Regions from separate parts of the Streptomyces sp. HP-A2021 genome, predicted to be linked through region 1. Evidence: riboswitches for the same ligand, from Rfam matches in the RefSeq annotation. Region 1 holds a riboswitch; each other region holds the start of a gene.

Region 1 (4,414 bases):
CGGGCAGTTCGCCCGTCTTCAGCGCGTCCTTGTACTCGGCCGCGCCCCGCCCCAGATCGAGCATGCCGATGCCCTCGGCGGCCGCCGCCTCGGCCATGCGCAGGTGCAGCACCAGACCCGGCGAGTACTTCGCGAACTCCGGGTCGTAGGCCGGGAACCAGCAGGCCAGGACGGATGCCGAGCGCAGTCCGAAGTGCGCGGCCAGCGGCCGCCGACCGGCGTACAGCACGGACAGCGTGCCGCTGCACTCCGGTGCCCGGGTCGCGGCCAGCCGCCCCACGAGCCGGGTGATCCACTCCTGGGCGAACCGGTCCCGGCGGCCGGTCCTGCGGTACTGCGCCGACTTCCACTCCATGAGCGTGCGCAGCGCGGCCGGCTCGCGTTCGTCGAAGACGAACCGCAGCTCGCCGACCTGCCGGCCCAGCCTGCGCTCCTTGGCCAGGGTGGTCTTCAGGAACTTCGGCGACTGGGCGCGCAGCACCGACTCGTACGTCTCGTAGCCCTTCTCCACGTCGATGACGTAGGTGGCGTGCTCCTCGGCCGCGTACCGGACGAACAGCCGCTGCTCGGCCTCCAGGTTGTCGAAGGCGAAGCTCGACAGCGAGCAGGCCCGCAGCAGTTCGCCCGTGTCCAGACGCAGGCCCGGCCGCAGGATCGCGCCCTGCGCGTCCGAGACGCCCAGCCCGATCGCCCGGCCCTGCCCCAACGGGCCCCGCTCATGGGGCAGGAAGCCGGCCGGCTCCAGCCCTTCGTACACCACCGCGACCCGCGCCTGTGGCCTCACCAGCCCGACGGCTTCGGTGAACTCCGGTTCCATGAAGGGGTTGCGCGGTGTCTCCGACGCCGCGCGCAGCGCGCGCCAGCGCTCCTTCTCCCCCTCGCCGAGCTCCCCGGGCACACCCACACGAACACGCCCACTGCTCAACCCGACCCCCCGATCAAGTCCCCCCTGGACACTTGGAAGGTACCGCCCGAGACGGCCTCGACGGTAGGTAGCGGACCATGTTGTTGCCAACTGGTGCAGAGGCCTTCAACCGGGCAATCGGTGTCCGCCGCGGGATGAAACGAAAGGGCGCACTGTCCGTATTCTCTGATCATGGCCGCACCCATCGCATATTCACTCATCGCCACCGACCTGGACGGGACGCTGCTGCGCGGCGACGACACCCTGTCCGACCGGTCCCTCGCCGCGCTCGCGCGGGTGGCGGACGCCGGTGCCCAGCACCTCGTGGTGACGGGCCGGCCGGCGCCGAGAGTGCGGCCGCTCCTGGACGACCTCGGCTGTACGGGGCTCGCGGTGTGCGGGCAGGGCGCGCAGGTGTACGACGCCGGCGCGGACCGGCTGCTGTGGTCCATCACCCTGGACCGGGAGCTGGCGGAGACCGCCCTCGGCAAGATCGAGGCCGAGGTCGGGCAGGTGTACGCCGCGGTCGACCAGGACGGGGTCGACGGGCTCACGCTCATCGAGCCGGGCTATCTCATGCCGCACCCGACCCTGCCGGCGGTGCGGGTCGACCGGCGCGACGACCTGTGGGGCGAGCCCATCAGCAAGGTGCTGCTGCGCCACCCCTGCCTGAGCGACGACGAGTTGGCGGCGACGGCCCGCTCGGTGGTCGGTTCACTGGCGACGGTGACGATGTCGGGGCCCGGCACGGTCGAGCTCCAGCCGTGCGGCGTCACCAAGGCGACGGGCCTGGCGCTGGCCGCCGAGCACCTGGGCCTTCGGCCGGCGGACACCGTCGCCTTCGGGGACATGCCCAACGACATCCCGATGTTCGACTGGGCCGCCCACGGCGTCGCCATGGCCAACGCCCATCCCGAACTCAAGGCCGTGGCCGACGAGATCACCCTGTCGAACGAGGACGACGGCATCGCCGTCGTCCTCGAACGACTGCTGGGCGGGACGGCTCAGTACGGGCCGTTGACGTTGTCGATCGAGCCGTAGCGGGCCGCCGCGTAGTTGCAGGCCGCCGTGATGTTGGCGACCGGGTCGTACGGGTCGAAGGAGGTGCCGGGCACGTGGTAGGCGGCGAAGGTCGGGTCGATGACCTGGAGCAGACCCTTGGACGGGGTGCCCTGGGCGGCGTTCGAGTCCCAGTTGTTGATCGCCAGGGGGTTGCCGGACGACTCCCGCATGATGTTGCGGTAGATGCCGTCGTACGAACCCGGAATCCCCTTCTGCGCCATGACGTCCAGCGCCTCGCGGATCCAGCCGTCCAGGTTGTTCGCGTAGGTCTTCGCGGAGGCCTGGGTGGCCTGGGCGACGCCGCCGGCCGGCTTGGCGGGGGCGGAGGACTTGGTCGCCGTCTTCTTCGCGGCGTCCGCCTTGGCCGTCTTCACCTTCAGCTTCAGACCCGGGTGGATCAGCTTCGGGTCGTCGCCGACGGCGGCGCGGTTGTCCTTGTACAGCTGCTTCCAGCCGCCCGACACGTCGAACTTGTCCGCGATGCGGGCGAGCGAGTCGCCCTTGGTGACGGTGTACGTGACGGACTTGGCGGTCTTGGCCGCCTGCGGCACGGACTGCGCGACGGTGGTGGGTGCGCTCTGAGCCGGCTGGGCGGCGCTGGCCTGCGTCGCGCCGAGCAGCGGGAGGGTGAGTGCCGCTCCGCCGGTGCCGGCGGCTACGACACGACGGGTGAGCTGACTGCTTCTGGGGCGACGGTGCTTGCCTCGGGGCATGGCGATGTTCCTCTCCGGCGCCTGCGAGGTGAGCTGTCGGGTTCGGGCCGGGAGGTGCCCGGCCGCCTACGGCGCTGTGTGCCGTACGCGGCTTCACCCCGAGCCGTTCCGCTGCGCGGACCGGCGACTTACCTGGGTCCCCCGCTCCTGCCCTGCGTGAGTGAGTGGGTTCGTGGGGTGTCCGGGCGGTGGCAGGATTCGGCGTCCGCCGGACAGGCCCGGAACGTATGCGAGAGCACATGTCGGGAACAAGCACCGGAGTCACATATCGAGCGGTTGACCTTGGTCAGGGGCGTATGAGGCACTTGATCCTTTGCTGAAGCCAAGGCTCAACTTGCGTGCGGCGGAAGGAGGTACGGGTCGGTGCCGGAGTGGGATGTCGCAGGGGATAACGTGATTCAACTCACTGATCACAAGTCCGTGGGGCAATTTGCACCAAGGGGAATTCGCTTATCCAACACCGCAAATCGTGCATAGCTCGCTATCGCGTGGTAAGTCGATAAATGTCTACTCTTATGAGCTGATCGAAAACATAGCGGTCGTGATCGGATACCACCCGGCCTGTAACCCTGGGCGCTGGTGGTGATCGAAACGTGACCGGATACGCTGACTCGAGTGATGGCAGCGACCTATCGACAAACCGCGTAATCACCGGCAGACACCAGCAGACAGGAGACCCCTCGTGACCGACGTCGGGCCGTTCGGGCTGAGCGTGCGGGACCAGGCTCTGGAAGCCGATGTCCAGGCCGGATTGGCGGCTGTCGAGGAAGGCTTGCTCGAGGCCACCAAGAGTGAGGTGCCCTTCATCACGGAGGCCGCCCAGCACCTGGTCCGGGCCGGCGGCAAGCGGTTCCGTCCGCTGCTCGTGATGCTCGCCGCCCAGTTCGGCGACCGGTACGCGCCCGGGATCGTGCCGTCGGCCGTCGTCGTGGAGCTGACCCACCTCGCCACGCTGTACCACGACGACGTGATGGACGAGGCCGCCGTGCGGCGCGGGGTGGCGAGCGCGAACGCCCGCTGGGGCAACTCCGTCGCGGTCCTCACCGGTGACTTCCTCTTCGCCCGCGCCTCGCACATCCTGGCCGACCTCGGCCCGGAGGCGGTGCGGGTGCAGGCCGAGGCGTTCGAGCGGCTGGTGACCGGGCAGATCCTGGAGACGGCCGGACCGCAGGACGGCCGCGACCCGGTCGAGCACTACCTGGACGTGCTGGGCGGCAAGACCGGCTCGCTGGTGGCGGTGTCGTGCCGGTTCGGCGCGATGATGTCCGGCGCCGACGAGACGGTCGTGGACGTGCTGACCCAGTACGGCGAGCGGCTCGGCGTCGCCTTCCAGCTCGCGGACGACGTCCTGGACATCGCCTCCGACTCCCACGAGTCCGGCAAGACCCCCGGCACCGACCTGCGCGAGGGCATCCCCACGCTGCCGGTGCTGCGGCTGCGCGAGCGCGCGGCCCGGCTCGGGCTCGCGGACGACATCGCCCTGTGCGAGCTGCTGGACTCCGACCTCACCGACGACGACCGGCACGCCGAGGCCCTGCGCCTGCTGCGGGCCCACCCGGCGCTGGAACAGGCCCGGCGGGACACCGTCCGCTACGCCCAGGACGCCCGCTCGGCGCTGGCCCCGCTGCCCGAGTGCGCCGCGAAGACGGCGCTGGTGGAGCTGTCCGACGCCGTGGTGCACCGGGCCGGCTAGCGCCCTTTTCCCCCACGACCCCTACGGGTCGGGGGAGAAGCA
Region 2 (4,414 bases), 1.2 Mb from region 1:
GGCGGAGCTGCCCGCGTACGCCGTGGCCGGGTGGCTGTCCCCGGTGGAGCCCTACGCCCTCGGCTCGATGAGGGCCCGGCGGATCGCCCGCCAGTACGCCCGCCGCCACGCGGGCCGGGCGGCGGCGCGGGAGGTCGCGCGGTACGAGGCCTACGCGACGTCCCTGGCGTTCCTGCGGCACCGGGGCCGCCGCGGCCGCGCCGGTGCCGACTTCGTCGTGCGGGAACGGGAACTGCTGGACGAACTGTGGCGGCGCCGGGAGACGGCCCGCCCCGCACTGGACTACGCCGCGCGGGTCACGGCCCCTCCGGTACCGGTGGTGGCCCCGCCCTGGCCGGTGTACGGGGCGTACGGGTACGGCTATCCGGCGACGCCGACGCCGTACCCTGCCTACCCCGCCTACAACCCGTACCGGTCGTAACAGGAACCGCTCAGGCCGAAGCCTCCGTGAGCCGCCCGAGCTCCGCCTCCGTCAGCGTCAGCTCCCCGACCCCGATCAGCGCGGGCAGCTGCTCCACCGTCCGCGCGGAGGCGATCGGCGCCGCCACCGTCGGCTGGGCCGCGAGCCAGGCGAGGGCGACCGTGGCGACGGGGACGTCGTGGGCCGCGGCGACCTCGTCGAGGGCGTCGAGGACCCGGCGGCCCCGCTCGGTCTGAAGGTGCTGGGCGGCACCGCCCGCCCGCGCGCTGTCGACGGTCGTACCGGGCCGGTACTTGCCGGTCAGGAAGCCCGAGGCGAGCGCGTAGTACGGGACGGCCGCCAGGCCGGTCCGCTCGGCGAGGTCCTGGAGCTCGCCCTCGTAGGTGTCGCGGGAGACCAGGTTGTAGTGGGGCTGGAGGGCCACGTACCGGGCGAGCCCCTCGCGGTCGGAGAACTCCAGGGAGGCCCGCAGCCGCTCGGCGGAGATGTTGGAGGCGGCGATGTGCCGCACCTTCCCGGCCTTCACGAGTTCGTCGAGCGCGCCGATGATCTCCTCCACCGGCACGTCGGGCTTGTCGTAGTGGGTGTAGTAAAGGTCGATGTAGTCGGTGCCGAGGCGCCGCAGGGAGGCGTCGGCGGCGGCCTTGATGTTGGCGGCGGACAGGCCCTGGAACTCGGGGTGCTGGCTGACCTTCGTGGCGAGGACGACGTCCGCGCGGTTGCCGCGCGATGTCAGCCACTTGCCGAGGACGGTCTCGGACTCGCCGCCCTGGTTGCCGTCCACCCACGCCGAGTAGACGTCGGCGGTGTCGACGAAGTTGCCGCCCGCGGCGGTGTACGCGTCAAGGACGGCGAACGACTGTGCCTCGTCGGCGGTCCAGCCGAAGACGTTGCCGCCGAGGGCGAGCGGGAAGACCTCGAGGTCGGAGGAACCGAGCTTGCGAAGAGAAGTCATGCTCCGTGTCAACGGCCGTGCGGGGGAGGCTCATTCCGGAGCGGACGCAAAACCTGCGTGAACGCCCCCGCACGAAACCCCCGCACGGACCGGAAGCTCCGACGCTCAGACGTTCAGGCCCTTGCCCCGCAGCCAGGCCAGCGGGTCGATGCCGTTGCTGGAACCGCCGGTGTGGACCTCGAGGTGCAGGTGCGCCCCGGTGACGTTGCCGGTCGCGCCCACGCGTCCGATGACGTCACCCGTGCTGACCTTCTGTCCGACGCTGACGCCGATGGACGACTGGTGCGCGTACCAGATCTCCGTGCCGTCATCGAGGGTCAGGACCGTCTTGTAGCCGTACGAGCCGTTCCAGCCCGCCTCGGTGATGGTGCCGCTGTGCACCGCCTTGATCGGCGTGCCCGTGGGGGCGGCGAAGTCGAGGCCGGTGTGGTAGCCGGAGGACCAGTAGGCGCCGGCCTGGCCGAAGGTCGAGGTGATGGTGTACGCGGAGGTCGGCAGTGTGTACTGCTTGGCGAGGGCGGCGAGCCGCTCGGCCTCGGCCTTCTTCCGGGCCTCCTCCTCCGCCTTCTTCTTGGCTTCGGCGGCCTTGGCCTTGGCTTCCTTCTCGGCCTTGGCGGCGGCCTCCGCGGCCGCCTTCTGGGCGGCTTCGGCGGCGTCCTGCGCGGCCTTGGTCTCGATCTGTTCCTGCTGGTGCTCGACCTGCGCCATGATCCGGGCGCGCAGTGCCTCACCGGCGCCGGAGGTGCCCTGCTCGGTGTCGGCGGAGGCCGTGGCGAGGTCGCTGAGCGGGGTGGCGGAGCCTTCGGAGGTGTCGTCGTCCGAGATGAGGGAACCCACCGAGGGAAGGTCCGGGACGGAGATCGACACCGGCGGCTTGCCGGTCTGGGCGCTGGCCATGCCGCCCGCGCCCACGGCGGCTATGACGCCGACGCCCAGGACGGTGGAGCTGCGGGCGAGCCCTCCGCCGCGCTGCTTGGTGACGCGATGCCGGCCACGGATGGGGCGGATGGACTCCGCGGTGGGGTTCCATTCCTGGAACGGGCCCTCGTCGGTGCGGTGACCGCCGTAGCCGAAGGTCTCGGTGTCGCGCTGGTTCGGCGCGGACGGGGCCGCGGGGGCAGGCCGGTTGGACGCCACGTGGGCGTACTCCTTTCCTTCCTTCTCGCCTACCGGGTTAGCTGACGGGTTCGGAGCAGGAAGGTCTCCTACGCGCGTATACCGGCCGTGCTTCCACGGCGGCATCCGCTCGATTCACCCCAAGTGGTGGTTCCCCGGTTCCCTTTCGGGATTCGGCGCGTGCGCACGGAGCCGCCTTCTGTGACGGCTGGGACGACCGCGCTGCGTTATCGAACGTTAATAGACGCGCCGTGGGTATTCCAGCGATTCCGCTTGATCATTAACCTTTTTCGCGCGGACCAACCTGCCATGACCGGCCCAAAACGGGCGAGTTGACCGCTGCGTAAGTGACTCACGGGTTTTGACGGTGTGTCAGTTGTGATGCACAGCGGCGCGATTCACTCACCGACAGTAATGGCGAGCCCAGGGAAAAACCGAGGGCCGGAACCCTTTCGGATTCCGGCCCTCGGCCTTCAGTAGCGGGGACAGGATTTGAACCTGCGACCTCTGGGTTATGAGCCCAGCGAGCTACCGAGCTGCTCCACCCCGCGTCGTTGTGACTCCAGTGTACGCCATCCGCGGGACCGCTCGCGCACACCTCTGCTCAGCGGCGGCGCAGCAGGTGTCGATTCGGTGCCTTGGCCCGCTCCTCGTGCTCCGGGAGGACGAGGACCTCGACTCCCCCGGCCGCCAGGACGCCGCTGCCGTCGGCGCCCGCCACGAAGGTGTCCGGCTCGCGCCAGGCCGTGACCACACGCCGTACGCCCGCGTCGAGGATCAGCCGGGCGCAGGGTGCGGGGCGGGAGGCCCGGCGGGCGCAGGGCTCCAGGCTGCTGTAGACCGTCGCGCCGGCGAGCCCGGGGCCGGCCGGGTCGAGCTTGGCCAGGGCCGCCTCCTCGGCGTGCACGAGCGGGTCGCCGCCCTCGCGGGAGTGGCCGCGGGCCAGTTCCGTGCCGTCGGCCGCGACCACCACCGCGCCGACACTGAACGCCGTGTCCGACGGCGGACACTGTGCCGCCAGTTCGCAGGCGAGGGCCAGCCAGTGGTGGTCGGCGGCGGCGGGGAGGGGGCCGGTGCCCGGGGCGGTGGGCTCGTAGCGCATCAGGACCACGTCCTCGATCCGCCGGGTCTCCAGGAGCCGGAGCCGGCCGGACTGGTAGCCGCCGGGGCCGAAGAGGCGGGGTGCCTCGGGGTCGCCCACGAAGAGCGGGGCGAGGACCAGCTGGAGTTCGTCGGCCAGGCCCTGGGTGAGGAGCTGGGTGTGGATCAGGCCGCCGCCCTCGACCATGAGCCGTCGCACGCCCCGGACGTCGTGCAGGTGGGTGAGGAGCCGCCGCCAGTCGAGGTCGGCGCCGAGCGGGACGACGTCGGTGGCATCGGTGGCTTCGGTGGCGAGGCCGAGGGCACGGGCGCGTTCGGCGCCCTTGTCGGTGGTGTAGAGGATCTTCTCGCCGCCGGTGTGCCAGAACCGTGCCGCCGGATCGAGGTCGCCGGAGCCGCTGACCGTGACCTTGAGGGGGTACTCCGGCAGGCCGGCCGCGGTGCGGGCGGCTCGCCGCTCGGGTGAGTTGACCAGCAGGCGCGGGTTGTCGGCGCGGACGGTGCCGGCGCCGATCAGGATCGCGTCGACGGACGCCCGGACCTCGTCGACCCGGTCGAAGTCGGCCGGGCTGGACAGGAGCAGGCGCTCGGGGCCGGTGTCGTCCAGGTAGCCGTCGAGGGAGACGGCGGCGGACAGCAGGACGTACGGATGGGGCATCGACGCTCCCGGCTCGTGGAAAACGGGCGACTGAGAAATCGGCGGAACTGAGACATCGGCGGACTGGAATCGGCTGAAAACGGCGGACTGACGGGCGGTCTTGGTTCAAGTTTGAAACAAACCTACACTGGCGGCATGACGACTCGCTGGCTCACCCCCGAGG
Region 3 (4,414 bases), 220 kb from region 1:
ACCAGCGCGACCTGCTCGAGGAAGTCGGACAGGGTGCCCCGCTCCTCCTCGCCGCGCTCCTGCTCGAACTCCATGGCGACGGCGGCGAGTTCCTGGAGGTTCTCGATCCGGGTCTCGTCCTGCGGGTCGGTGGAGGCCTGCAACTCGGCGAGGTACCCGGTGCGTTCCAGGACGGCCTCCAGCACGGTGGCCGGTCCGGCGCCGGACTCGACGATCGTACGGAGGTCCTCCATCAGCGTGTTGAACCGCTTGACGGCGTTGGTGGAGCGCGCGGCCATGCCGTACGCCTCGTCGACGCGCTTGAGCGCCTGCGGGAAGCTGATCTTCTCCCGCTGGGCGAGGGCGTCGATCATCGCCTCGGCGCGGTCGCCGATGCCCCGCTTGGGGACGTTGAGGATCCGGCGCAGCGGCACCGAGTCCTCCGGGTTGGCCAGCACGCGCAGGTAGGCCAGGACGTCCCGGACCTCCTTGCGCTCGTAGAAGCGGACGCCGCCGACGACCTTGTAGGGCAGGCCGACGCGGATGAAGACCTCTTCGAAGACACGGGACTGGGCGTTGGTGCGGTAGAACACGGCGACGTCGCCGGCCTTGGCCTTGCCGGCGTCCGTGAGGCGGTCTATCTCGTCGGCGACGAACTGCGCCTCGTCGTGCTCGGTGTCGGCGACGTACCCGGTGATCGTGGCGCCCGCGCCCGCGTTGGTCCACAGGTTCTTGGGACGGCGGGACTCGTTGCGCTCGATGACCGCGTTGGCCGCGCTGAGGATCGTCTGGGTGGAGCGGTAGTTCTGCTCCAGCAGGATCGTCGTCGCGTCCGGGTAGTCCTCCTCGAACTGGAGGATGTTGCGGATCGTCGCGCCGCGGAAGGCGTAGATCGACTGGTCGGCGTCACCCACCACGCACAGCTCGGCGGGCGGGACCTCGGCCTCGGGCGGTACGTCGACGGGGTGCTCGGAGGTGCCGACGAGCTCCCGGACGAGGGCGTACTGGGCGTGGTTGGTGTCCTGGTACTCGTCGACCAGCACGTGGCGGAAGCGGCGGCGGTAGTGCTCGGCGACGTCCGGGAAGGCGCGCAGCAGGTTGACCGTCGTCATGATCAGGTCGTCGAAGTCGAGGGCGTTCGCCTCGCGCAGCCGCGACTGGTACATCGCGTAGGCCTGGGCGAGGGTCTTCTCGAAGCCGTCCGTGGCCTGGGCGGCGAAGTCCTCCTCGTCGATCAGCTCGTTCTTCAGGTTGCTGATCTTGGCGCTGAAGGACTTCGGCGGGAAGCGCTTGGGGTCGAGGTCCAGGTCACGGCAGACCAGGGCCATCAGGCGCTTGGAGTCGGCGGCGTCATAGATCGAGAAGGAGGACGTGAAGCCGAGCTTCTTGCTCTCGCGCCGCAGGATGCGCACGCACGCACTGTGGAAGGTCATCACCCACATCGCGTTGGCCCGCGGGCCGACGAGCTGCTCGACGCGCTCCTTCATCTCGCCCGCGGCCTTGTTGGTGAAGGTGATCGCGAGGATCTGGCCCGGGTGTACGTCCCGCTCGGCGAGCAGGTGGGCGATGCGGTGGGTGAGCACACGGGTCTTGCCGGAGCCGGCGCCGGCCACGATGAGCAGCGGGGAGCCGGAGTGCACGACGGCGGCGCGCTGGTTGTCGTTCAGCCCCTCCAGGAGGGCGGCGGTGTCCACCACCGGGCGCGGGGCGCCGTCGCGGTAGTAGGCGTCCCGGTCCGGGGGCACGTCGAACTTCCCGCCGAACAGATCGTCCGGAACCGGCTCCGGTACGTGATCGTCCTCGGGTGGCGGCGGGGGCTCGTCCGCGGGGCCCCGCTGGGCCTGGAGGTCCGCCAGGAAGCTGTCGTCAAAGAGGCTGCTCATCGCTCTCCGAGTCTAGGGCGCCCCACTGACAGCCCGCCGCCGCCCTGAGAACATCGCCGAAAGGACCCCCTCGTCACCCTGTATCCCCGCATGATCACAGCCCGCTACGGACGTCACGATTATGGACGACTCGTGACCAACCCCCCTCGACCGGTCACTCTCGGCGACGCTCCGGGATAAGGTCACGAAAATGTATCGGGCATATCACCCATCAACCTTCACAAGGGCCACACGAGTTGGCTACCGTGCGGGCAGGCCGCACGACCCCCACCGGCGAACGTCGCCGGGCCGCGCGGCCTCCGCCGAGTCCGGTGTGCCGCAGCGGCAGCCGGAGCCGGGGACCCAACCGAGAACTCTGGGGTGAATCGGCCCGACTCCCTCCGCGGAGACGGCCGTAGGGCAACCCTTCCGATGTACCCGCCCGAACCCGACAGCTAACCCGGTAGGCGGAGCACGGAAGGAGTCGCCTCCCTTGGCGTCGCACCGCAAGTCGCGTCCCGCTGGTACGCGCGTCGCAGGCATACGGACCCCCGCCCTTGCAACGGCGGCCCTCACGTCCGTCGCCCTGCTGTCCCAGTCGGCCAACGCCGCCCCCGAGGCCGACGACAAGCCGAGTCTCGAGGAAGTCGAGAAGAAGGTCGACGACCTGTACCGCCAGGCCGAGTCGGCGACCGAAAAGTACAACTCGGCCAAGGAGAAGACCACCAAGCAGCGCAAGCGCGTCGACACCCTCCTCGACGACGTCGCCAAGCGCACCCAGAAGCTCAACGAGGCACGGGAGGAACTCGGTTCCTTCGCCGCCGCCCAGTACCGCACCGGCGCCTCCGCCCCGGACACGGCGACGTTCCTGCTCGCGGACACCCCGCAGGACTACTTCGACCAGACCCAGCTGATGGACCGGATGACCGGCCGTCAGAAGGTCGCGGTCGACGACTACGTCACCCAGCAGTCCGAGACGATGAAGAAGCGCCAGGAGGCCACCGAGAGCCTCCAGACGCTCACCGAGACCCAGGGCGACCTGAAGACGGCCAAGGCCACCGTCCAGCGGAAGCTCGCCGACGCGCGCGACCTGCTGTCGAAGCTGACCGCCGAGGAGAAGGCGCGGCTCGCGGCGATCGAGCGGGAGAAGCAGCAGGAGGCCGCCCGCAAGGCCGCCGAGCTGGCCCGGCAGCAGGCCGCGCAGCAACAGGCGCAGGAGCAGGAGCAGACCGCCCAGCAGCAGGACAGCGGCTCCTCGTCGGCGGGCTCCGGCTCGTCCACCTCGACGGCCCCGGCCGACTCCTCGTACGCCACCAAGGCCGAGAAGGCGCTCGCCTTCGCCCGCGCCCAGATCGGCAAGCCGTACGTCTGGGGCGCCGTCGGCCCCGGTTCCTACGACTGCTCCGGCCTCACCCAGGCCGCCTGGAAGGCCGCGGGCGTCACCCTGCCGCGCACGACCTACGACCAGGTCAACGCCGGCACCACGGTCCCGCTGGCCGACGCCCAGCCCGGTGACCTGGTCTTCTTCTACGACGACGTCACCCACGTCGGCATCTACATCGGCAACGGCATGATGATCCACGCCCCGAAGCCCGGCACCTACGTGCGCGAGGAGTCGATCTACTACGACGGCGAGTCGGCGATCCACAGCGTGGTGCGGCCGGCCTGAGGGCCGTAGTCACGGCAGGCGGGTCACTGAGGGCACGCGCGCGTGAGGGCGCTCGCGCGTTTTTGAGGCGCCCCGCGCGCGTGCCCCGCTCACATCGCGCGCGGCGCCTCCTAGCATCGGCCCCATGCCCGGCCCCTCCCCCTCCCCCTCCACCGACTGGTGGGCGCAGCGCGCGCCGTCCGCCAGTGCCGCCGTGCTGACGACCGGCACCCTGTCGGTCGGCCTGGATCTGGCGGGGTACGGCGTCCTCTCCCGCATCGCCCTCGGCCTGGCCTGCGCGGCCTGGCTGATGTTCGCCGCGGACTTCACCCTGCGGCTGCTGCCGGCCGGCACGAGGTGGCGGGCGCAGGCGGGGGTGCCGGGTCTTGTGGACACCGTGGCGCCGGCCGCCCTCACCACCGTGGCGGCGACGGCCGTCCTGGGCACCGGCTTCTCGGCGGCCGGCTCGCAGGCTCTGGCCGCGGCCCTGCTGGTGCTGGCCGTACTGCTCTGGCCCGTGTCGCTGGCCCTCCCCGCGCAGGGCGGGGAGCGGCGCAGGCCCGGGACGGTGTTCGCGCGCTGCATGGCCACGCAGGGGCTCGCCGTGCTCGGCGCCACGCTCGCCGCTGCCGAGTCGGCCGCCTGGCTCGCCCACGCGGCGCTGGTGCTGTTCTGGCTGGGGCTCGTGCTGTACGTCCTCGCCCTGGCCCGTTTCGATGTGCGGCAGGTGGACGAGGGACGCGGTGACCAATGGCTCGTGGCCGGGGCGCTCGCGCTCTCGGCGCTTGCCGGGGCGCGGCTGATCAGCTCCGACAGCGCGCACCTGTACCTGTGGAACGTCGACGACCGCGGCGTCCTGCGCCATGTGACCGTCGTGCTGCTCGTGGTCACACTGGTCTGCTGCGCCGTCCTGCTCGCCGCCGAG
Region 4 (4,414 bases), 1.7 Mb from region 1:
AGAGTAGCGACGACCTCTGACAACGGCGGTCGGCGTTGCCCCGGCCGCTGCGTAGGGTCGTGGCATGCAACGTGAAGCGCCCGGGATGCCGGAACTGTTCTCGTGGGAGTTCGCGAGCAACCCCTACCCCGCCTACGCCTGGCTCCGCGAGCACGCCCCCGTGCACCGCACCAAGCTGCCCAGCGGTGTGGACGCCTGGCTGGTCACGCGGTACGCCGATGCCAAGCAGGCGCTCGCCGACCACCGGCTCTCCAAGAACCCGGCGCATCACGACGAGCCCGCGCACGCCAAGGGCAAGACCGGGATCCCCGGGGAGCGCAAGGCCGAGCTGATGACGCATCTGCTCAACATCGACCCGCCGGACCACACCCGGCTGCGGCGGCTCGTCTCCAAGGCGTTCACGCCCCGCCGGGTCGCCGAGTTCGCGCCGCGGGTGCAGGAGCTCACCGACGGGCTCATCGACGGGTTCGCGCACAAGGGGTCCGCCGACCTCATCCATGAGTTCGCCTTCCCGCTCCCCATCTACGCCATCTGCGACCTGCTCGGCGTCCCCCGCGAGGACCAGGACGACTTCCGCGACTGGGCGGGGATGATGATCCGTCACCAGGGCGGGCCCCGGGGCGGAGTGGCGCGGTCCGTGAAGAAGATGCGCGGCTACCTCGCCGACCTCATCCACCGCAAGCGGGAGGCGCTGCCCGACGAGCCCGCCCCCGGCGAGGACCTCATCTCCGGCCTCATCCGCGCCTCCGACCACGGTGAGCACCTCACCGAGAACGAGGCCGCGGCCATGGCCTTCATCCTGCTGTTCGCCGGTTTCGAGACCACCGTGAACCTGATCGGCAACGGCACCTACGCCCTGCTCACCCACCCCGAGCAGCGCGCACGCCTCCAGACGTCCCTCGCCGCCGGGGAGACCGGCCTCCTGGAGACCGGCGTCGAGGAGCTCCTGCGCTACGACGGCCCGGTCGAACTCGCCACCTGGCGGTTCGCCACCCAGCCCCTCACCATCGGAGGGCAGCACATCGCGCCCGGCGACCCGGTCCTCGTCGTCCTGGCCGCCGCCGACCGGGATCCGGAGCGGTTCGCCGATCCGGACGTGCTCGACCTCGCCCGCCGGGACAACCAGCACCTCGGCTACGGCCACGGCATCCACTACTGCCTCGGCGCCCCGCTCGCCCGCCTGGAGGGCCAGACCGCGCTCGCCACGCTCCTCACCCGTCTCCCGGACCTGCGGCTGGCGGCGGATCCGGCGGAGCTGAGATGGCGCGGCGGCCTCATCATGCGCGGGCTGCGCACGCTGCCGGTGGAGTTCTCAGCGGCATGAAGTGACGAAACATCAGACCTGTGATCTTCACGTGATCTGCGCGGCATGAACTTGTGACAAGTGATCGTCTGCCGATACGTTCACCCATCATCAGCGCGGCCCGGGGGGGACCCTGCGCCGCGCCGGTCACTGCTGTCTCGCGAAAGGTCTCCGTATGCTCTCCGGGAACGGTCGGCACCGTCGCCCCCGCCAGGCTCCGGCTCTCCTCGTCGCGGCCGGGGTGACCGGCTCCGCCATCGCGATCCCGCTCCTCGGGGCCTCCGGCGCCAGCGCGGCCGACGGCACGACCTGGGACCGGGTCGCGGACTGCGAGACCGGCGGCGCCTGGAGCCAGAACAGCGGCAACGGGTACTTCGGCGGCCTCCAGTTGTCCCAGGAGGACTGGGAGAACCACGGCGGCCTCGACTACGCCCCGAGCGCCGACCTGGCCAGCCGCTCCCAGCAGATAGCCGTGGCCGAGAGAATCCTCGCCGACCAGGGGGTCGGCGCGTGGCGCACCTGCGGGCTGCTCTCCGGCCTCGAGCAGGACAAGAGCTCGGACACGTCCGACTCGTCCAGCTCGTCCGACTCGTCCGCGCCGACGGACTCGCCCGGACTGCTCGACTCCACCGAGTCGTCCTCTGACGGACAATCGACTCCGGAGGATGAAACCGCCAAGTCCGACAAGTCATCCGATTCTGTCGACTCCTCGACGCAGGACCCGTCGCCCGCCCCCGAGAGTGACAAGCCCGACAACTCTCAGCAGGACGACGGCTCTTCGGCACCCGCCGAAACCGAAACCGGCACCGCCTCCGGCCGCCACCGCGGCCCCAGCGCGGACGAGGACACCAAGACTGAGGACGGCCGTACGTCCGGGTCCACCGGACGGCACGCCTCGCGCGACGGCGAAGCCTCCCGGGAGGCGACGGACGGCTCCTACACCGTCCGCCCCGGCGACACTCTCTGGTCCATCGCGAACTCCCTCGACCTCAGCGGCGGATGGCACGCCCTCTATGTCGGGAACGAGACGGCCGTCGGCACCGACCCGAACCTCATCCGCCCCGGTCAGAAGCTCACGGTAGAGGGCGAAGCGGACGAGGAGTAGCCGGTGGGGCAGTACGGAAACGGGGGCGGAAGTCACCCCGAAACCGTGCGAGTTCACGTCACCGTTCGCGCCTAATGTCCCTTATCGGTGCGGTGAGAGATAGATCTCAGAAGCCCTGATCGTCTTTGAAATTCCGCGGATCGCATGTCTACGGTCATGACCGCTCGCCACCGCGAGCCCCGGCTGCCGCAACGCCGAATCCTGCCAGCGGCCGCACGGGAACAGTCGTCGCGTCAAGCGCCGTAGGCAGGAGCGGGGGACCCAAGGTAAGTGCCCGACCGGCCGGTTGTGCCGGAAGGGCTTGGGGTGAAGCCGTGTCCCGGGAGGGACGCGGCCGGGCAACTCAACCGGCCCGAACCCGACAGCTCACCTCGCAGGCGTCGGTGAGGGGATCTCTCCATGCTGTTTTCCGGCAAGGGCACGCACCGCCGTCCGTCCAAGGCCTCTCGGGTCATCGCCATCGCCGGTGTCACCGGTGCCGCCGTCGCCGCCCCGCTGATGGCGGCCGGCAACGCCTCCGCCGCCACCGCCTCCGAGTGGGACGCCGTCGCCCAGTGCGAGTCCGGCGGCAACTGGTCCATCAACACCGGCAACGGCTACTACGGCGGTCTGCAGTTCTCCGCCTCCACCTGGTCCGGCTACGGCGGCACCAAGTACGCCTCCACCGCCGACCAGGCCACCAAGGAGCAGCAGATCGAGATCGCCGAAAAGGTCCTCGCGAGCCAGGGCAAGGGTGCCTGGCCGGTCTGCGGCAAGGGCCTGTCGAGCGCCGGCTACAGCGGCGGCTCCGAGCAGAGCAGCGGCTCCACCGAGACCCGCCAGACCGAGCAGCAGCCGGCCTCCCGCTCCGACGAGCGCCCGGCCCAGACCCAGAAGACCGTCACCACCCCGACCGGCAAGAAGGTCAAGAAGGGCGACGGTGAGTACAAGGTCGTCAAGGGGGACACCCTCAGCTCGATCGCGACCGAGAAGAAGGTCGAGGGCGGCTGGGAGAAGCTGTTCGAGCTGAACAAGGACATCGTCACGGACGCCAACCTGATCTACCCGGGCCAGCAGCTGCACCTGAAGTAAGCAGCGGCCCACCCCGTCCCCACGGGCTCCCCGCCCCGGTGCGTCATCCCCCGTGCGCACCGGGGCGGGGTTTTTTCTGCCGGTCTTTGCGATCCGGCTTTGTTCCGTTCGGAAACAATTTACTCTCGGTTCTGTCCATGGGGTGGGCGACCCGGTGGCCGATCGCCCGGAGCCGGTTAGGCTCATGTCGCGAGCCACCGCGGCCCGCGCCTCGCCGGGTCCACGCGGCCCGCGTACCCGCGTCACATGAAGAAGGAGATGCTCGTGCCGTCCATCGACGTCGTCGTAGCCCGGGAAATCCTGGACTCCCGAGGCAACCCCACGGTCGAGGTCGAGGTCGGCCTCGACGACGGCAGCACCGGTCGTGCCGCCGTCCCGTCCGGCGCCTCCACGGGCGCCTTCGAGGCCATCGAGCTGCGCGACGGCGACTCGAACCGCTACCTCGGCAAGGGTGTGGAGAAGGCCGTCCTCGCGGTCATCGAGCAGATCGGCCCGGAGCTCGTCGGCTACGACGCCACCGAGCAGCGCCTGATCGACCAGGCCATGTTCGACCTGGACGCCACCGACAACAAGGGCTCCCTCGGCGCCAACGCCATCCTCGGCGTCTCCCTCGCCGTCGCCCACGCCGCCTCCGAGGCCAGCGACCTGCCGCTGTTCCGCTACCTGGGCGGCCCGAACGCGCACCTGCTGCCGGTGCCGATGATGAACATCCTGAACGGCGGCTCGCACGCCGACTCCAACGTGGACATCCAGGAGTTCATGATCGCCCCCATCGGCGCGGAGTCCTTCTCCGAGGCCCTGCGCTGGGGCGCCGAGGTCTACCACACGCTGAAGAAGGTCCTGAAGTCGAAGGGCCTGGCCACCGGCCTCGGCGACGAGGGCGGCTTCGCCCCGAACCTCGGCTCCAACCGCGAGGCCCTCGACCTCATCCTGGA

Evidence for each region. A riboswitch is a leader RNA that binds a small molecule or an ion and turns the genes downstream of it on or off. The one in region 1 is predicted to bind cyclic di-AMP.
Region 2: linked by a shared signal. The riboswitch ahead of MQE23_RS23760 (M23 family metallopeptidase) and the one ahead of MQE23_RS18485 (LysM peptidoglycan-binding domain-containing protein) in region 1 are both predicted to bind cyclic di-AMP.
Region 3: linked by a shared signal. The riboswitch ahead of MQE23_RS17400 (C40 family peptidase) and the one ahead of MQE23_RS18485 (LysM peptidoglycan-binding domain-containing protein) in region 1 are both predicted to bind cyclic di-AMP.
Region 4: linked by a shared signal. The riboswitch ahead of MQE23_RS26505 (transglycosylase family protein) and the one ahead of MQE23_RS18485 (LysM peptidoglycan-binding domain-containing protein) in region 1 are both predicted to bind cyclic di-AMP.

What each region holds. Positions count from the first base shown of each region.
Region 1 is NZ_CP094344.1:4,089,901-4,094,314, reverse strand. It holds gene MQE23_RS18495 (GNAT family N-acetyltransferase) at 1-904, opposite strand, end outside; gene MQE23_RS18490 (Cof-type HAD-IIB family hydrolase) at 1,097-1,945, shown strand; gene MQE23_RS18485 (LysM peptidoglycan-binding domain-containing protein) at 1,909-2,679, opposite strand; cyclic di-AMP (ydaO/yuaA leader) riboswitch at 2,683-2,856, opposite strand; gene MQE23_RS18480 (polyprenyl synthetase family protein) at 3,362-4,372, shown strand.
Region 2 is NZ_CP094344.1:5,257,452-5,261,865, reverse strand. It holds gene MQE23_RS23770 (PrsW family intramembrane metalloprotease) at 1-421, shown strand, start outside; gene MQE23_RS23765 (aldo/keto reductase) at 432-1,376, opposite strand; gene MQE23_RS23760 (M23 family metallopeptidase) at 1,482-2,513, opposite strand; cyclic di-AMP (ydaO/yuaA leader) riboswitch at 2,525-2,681, opposite strand; tRNA gene MQE23_RS23755 (tRNA-Met) at 2,970-3,043, opposite strand; gene MQE23_RS23750 (dihydrofolate reductase family protein) at 3,097-4,251, opposite strand; gene MQE23_RS23745 (MarR family transcriptional regulator) at 4,387-4,414, shown strand, end outside.
Region 3 is NZ_CP094344.1:3,868,325-3,872,738, forward strand. It holds gene pcrA (DNA helicase PcrA) at 1-1,862, opposite strand, end outside; cyclic di-AMP (ydaO/yuaA leader) riboswitch at 2,153-2,326, shown strand; gene MQE23_RS17400 (C40 family peptidase) at 2,335-3,510, shown strand; gene MQE23_RS17405 (hypothetical protein) at 3,635-4,414, shown strand, end outside.
Region 4 is NZ_CP094344.1:5,831,661-5,836,074, forward strand. It holds gene MQE23_RS26495 (cytochrome P450) at 65-1,324, shown strand; gene MQE23_RS26500 (transglycosylase family protein) at 1,479-2,408, shown strand; cyclic di-AMP (ydaO/yuaA leader) riboswitch at 2,637-2,803, shown strand; gene MQE23_RS26505 (transglycosylase family protein) at 2,808-3,479, shown strand; gene eno (phosphopyruvate hydratase) at 3,744-4,414, shown strand, end outside.